2 regions of the Streptomyces sp. NPDC057697 genome follow, and region 2 is predicted to be linked to the other one. Evidence: riboswitches for the same ligand, from Rfam matches in the RefSeq annotation. Region 2 holds a riboswitch; the other holds the start of a gene.
What was found. A riboswitch is a leader RNA that binds a small molecule or an ion and turns the genes downstream of it on or off. The one in region 2 is predicted to bind glycine.
Positions count from the first base shown of each region.

Region 1: linked by a shared signal. The riboswitch ahead of gcvT (glycine cleavage system aminomethyltransferase GcvT) and the one ahead of gcvP (aminomethyl-transferring glycine dehydrogenase) in region 2 are both predicted to bind glycine.

Region 1 is NZ_JBHVJA010000011.1:322,300-324,492, reverse strand. Features, by position in the region: gene gcvT (glycine cleavage system aminomethyltransferase GcvT) at 1-1,094, opposite strand, end outside; glycine riboswitch at 1,236-1,333, opposite strand; gene ACFVFH_RS26975 (AAA family ATPase) at 1,493-2,185, shown strand.
Region 2 is NZ_JBHVJA010000026.1:32,863-35,055, reverse strand. Features, by position in the region: gene ACFVFH_RS35515 (DNA polymerase IV) at 1-272, shown strand, start outside; gene ACFVFH_RS35510 (PRC-barrel domain-containing protein) at 197-565, opposite strand; glycine riboswitch at 679-775, shown strand; gene gcvP (aminomethyl-transferring glycine dehydrogenase) at 970-2,193, shown strand, end outside.

The DNA.
Region 1 (2,193 bases), on a different contig from region 2:
GGCAGTGCCACGACCTCGTACGGCTCGTGGCTGCCCCGGATGTCCACTCCGACGCCCTCGGCGCCGGGCGTGGCGTGCGCGGCGTCCACGTACGCCATGGCGATCGGCTTGCCCAGGGTGGGCGACGGGGCGCCCGAGGTGACCTCGCCGACGACCTCGCCGCCGACGACGACGGAGAATCCGGCGCGCGGCACGCGACGGCCCTCGGCGACCAGCCCGACCAGCTTGCGCGGCGGGGCGGTCTCGGCGCGCCCGGCGGCGGCCCGGAGCGCCTCGCGGCCGACGAAGTCGCCCTCCTTCTCGAACTTCACGACCCGGCCGAGACCCGCGTCGAACGGGGTCAGCGCCGTGGTCAGCTCGTGCCCGTACAGCGGCATGCCCGCCTCCAGGCGCAGCGTGTCGCGGCAGGAGAGACCGCACGGGATCAGGCCGTGGGAGGCGCCCGCCTCGGTCAGCGCCTTCCACAGCTGCTCGGCGTGGTCGGGGGCGACGAACAGCTCGAAGCCGTCCTCGCCGGTGTAGCCGGTACGGGCGATCAGCGCGGGGACACCGGCGACGGTGCCGGGCAGCCCGGCGTAGTACTTCAGTCCGTCCAGGTCGGCGTCGGTGACCGAGGCCAGGATCGTGGGGGACTCGGGGCCCTGGACGGCGAGCAGCGCGTACGCGTCCCGGTCGTCGCGCACCTCGGCGTCGAAGCCCTCGGCCCGCTCGGTCAGCGCGTCCAGCACGATCTGGGCGTTGCCCGCGTTGGCGACCACCATGTACTCGGTCTCGCCCAGCCGGTAGACGATCAGGTCGTCCAGGATGCCGCCGTCCTCGGCGCAGATCATCGTGTAGCGGGCCCGGCCCACGGCGACCGTGCCGATGTTGCCGACCAGCGCGAAGTCCAGCAGGGCCGCGGCCGCCGGTCCGGTGACGGTGATCTCGCCCATGTGCGACAGGTCGAAGAGCCCGGCCCGGGTGCGCACCGCGTTGTGCTCGTCGCGCTCGCTGGCGTACCGCAGGGGCATGTCCCAGCCCGCGAAGTCGGTCATGGTCGCGCCCAGCGAACGGTGCAGGGCGTCGAGGGCGGTGAGACGGGGGGCGGTGCTCATGGATATGACTCCCAGGGCATGACGACGAGGACGATCCCTCCCCATCTGTCATCGGAACCTGAGAGGTTCGCCGAGAGCCCCTGGAAGGGGTCGGCTTGCACCTTGGGTGGGGCCGCGAAGCGGCCCGCTTTTCAGATCTGCCTCATCCACGCGGTACGGGGCCTGAGAGATTCAAGGGAGGAACTTGCTCCTTCGGCGCCCGGCACATGCAGTGACCGGAACTCTCCCGCGCGGATTCAAGCGGCCTTTATGCAGTTGGCCGGGTCATCATCGCATGCATCGCGCCGGAGTGGGGCCCCGGTCCCCCGCCGGAATTCACCGGCGTGGACGGTTGTGCCGCATTACCTTTTCTTTACACTTCAGGGGCATACGTGGGGTGAGCCGACAGGGGGAGGGCGATGACGTTGCAGCGGTACGCGACGACCGCGGAGGTCGCGCACGGCGCGATGCCCGCACAGGCGGGGGCCGCGCCGGGGACGGCCTCCGGCGGGCCCGCGCCGGTGGTGCGGGACCTGCGGGCACGGTCCGGCCACGGGCCCCGCGGCCTGTACTTCGCGGCGGGCGACGTGGTGGTGGTCTCCGGGCTGCCCGGCAGCGGCAAGTCGACACTGATCCGGCGCGCGGTGACGGCGGCCCACGCCGTCGACTCCCAGGACACGCGGGACCGCTGGGCGCGGAGCATGCCCCGCTTACTTCCCTACGCCCTCTACCGCCCGCTCGTCCGCGTCGCCCACTACTGGGGGCTGCGCCGGGTGCTGCGCTCCGGGGAGTCCGTCGTGGTCCACGACTGCGGCACCCAGGCGTGGGTGCGCGCCTGGCTGGGCCGTGACGTCCGGCGCCGGGGCGGCGCCCTGCATCTCGTCCTGCTCGACGTCACCCCCCGGATCGCGCGGGAGGGCCAGCGCGAGCGCGGGCGCGGCGTATCGGGATACGCCTTCGCCCGGCACCGCAGGGCCGTGGGCAGGCTGCTGAAAGCGGTCGACGAGGGCCTGCTGCCGTCCGGCTGCGCCTCGGCGGTGCTGCTGGACCGGGAGGCGGCGGGGCGGCTCGGCCGGATCGCCTTCGGGGACGAACGGCTCGGGGCCGGGTAGCCGCGGGC
Region 2 (2,193 bases):
CGCGCCGCTGGCCCGCCGGACACGACGTACGGCATGACGTGCACGGCCACGGCTGGGTGCAGGGGAGCGGGGTGGGCCGGGTGACGGTGCGGTTCGAGGAGCCCGGGTCACCACCCGGGCGGGTCCGTACGTTCCGGATCGACGACCCGGAGCTCCGGCCGGCCGATCCGCTGCCCCTGGTGCGGGACCCGGCGGACTACTCGTCCTGGCCGGCCAGTCTGCCGAAGTCCCTGTCCGGGCCGGGCTCCTCGGGCGGGGAGTCCAGACCGTAGTGCCGGTAGAGCTGGAGTTCCTGTTCCGGCGAGAGGTGACGGCCGACCCCGAAGTCGGGCGCGTCCTTGATCAGCGCGCGGTCGAAGGGGACGCGGAGCGTGTCCTCCACGAATTCACTGGGTTCCAGCGGGACGAACGCGTCCCGGCTGAAGAGTCCGGTGCGTACGGCTGCCCACTCGGGCACACCGGTCGCGTCGTCGAGATACACCTCGTCCACGGTCCCGATCTTGGTGCCCTTGCGGTCGAACGCCTTGCGGCCGATCAGGCTGCGCGGATCGATGTCGGTCTGCACGGACCCTCCCACTGGTCGCGGCTACTCCACAAGCACTACAGAAAGGCAGATCCGAGTGGTTGGCCACTCGAGAAATCAGCCATGAACCCCGCTGGTAGGCTGGTGATGGCTGCTGACCCCGTGCGGGAGAGTCCTCCGGAGCTGATCCGAAGGCGCCGAAGGAGCAAATCCTCCCCGGAATCTCTCAGGCCCCCGTACCGCACGGACGAGGTCACTCTGGAAAGCAGGGCGGGTTTCGTGCGGCCGAGTGCCGGTGCGGATCCCTCCCTCACCGACGGTGAAAGCCGGTACGCCGCGGGGCGCGCCGGTGAAGCTCTCAGGTTGAGATGACAGAGGGGGAGGCCGTTCGGGCACCCGCGCCGTGGTGCCCCTCGCAGGTCGTGACAGACCAGGAGGCCTCCACCATGACCCCCCGTCGCACTCCGCTCTCCCAGCTGGAGCAGGGCATTCCGTTCGAGCAGCGCCATATCGGTCCCGATGCCGAGGCTCAGTCGAAGATGCTCGCCCAGGTCGGTTACGGCTCGCTGGACGAGCTGACCGCGGCCGCGGTGCCCGATGTCATCAAGAGCACGGAGGCCCTCGGGCTGCCCGCCGCGCGCACCGAGGCCGAGGTGCTCGCCGAACTGCGCGCCCTCGCGGACCGCAACCAGGTGCTGGCCCCGATGATCGGGCTCGGCTACTACGGCACCTTCACCCCGCCGGTGATCCTGCGCAACGTCATGGAGAACCCCGCCTGGTACACGGCCTACACGCCGTACCAGCCGGAGATCTCGCAGGGCCGCCTGGAGGCGCTGCTCAACTTCCAGACGATGGTCGCCGAGCTGACCGGGCTGCCCACCTCCGGCGCCTCCCTGCTCGACGAGGGCACCGCGGCCGCCGAGGCCATGGCGCTCTCCCGGCGCGTCGGCAAGGTGAAGAACGGCGTCTTCCTGGTCGACGCCGACGCCCTGCCGCAGACGGTCGCGGTCATCGAGACCCGCGCCGAGCCAACCGGTGTCGAGGTCGTCGTCGCCGATCTCTCCGACGGCATCCCGGCGGAGATCGCCGAGCGCGGTGTCTTCGGCGTCCTGGTGCAGTACCCGGCCGCGTCCGGGGCGGTGCGGGACATCCGTCCCGTCGTCGAGCAGGCCCACGGACTGGGCGCGATCGTCACGGTCGCCGCCGATCTGCTGGCCCTGACCCTGCTCACCTCGCCCGGCGACCTGGGCGCGGACATCGCGGTCGGCACCACACAGCGCTTCGGCGTGCCGATGGGCTTCGGCGGGCCGCACGCCGGCTTCATGGCCGTGCGCGAGAAGTTCGCCCGCAGCCTCCCCGGCCGCCTCGTCGGTGTCTCCGTCGACGCGGACGGCAACAAGGCCTACCGGCTGGCCCTGCAGACCCGCGAGCAGCACATCCGCCGCGAGAAGGCCACCAGCAACATCTGCACCGCCCAGGTGCTGCTCGCCGTCATGGCCGGAATGTACGCCGTCTACCACGGCCCGGACGGACTGCGGACGATCGCCCGGCGCACCCACCGCTACGCGACGATCCTGGCCGAGGGGCTGCGCGCCTCCGGCGTCGACGTCGTGACCGGCGCGTACTTCGACACCCTGACCGTGCGTGTCCCGGGGAAGGCCGCCGACGTC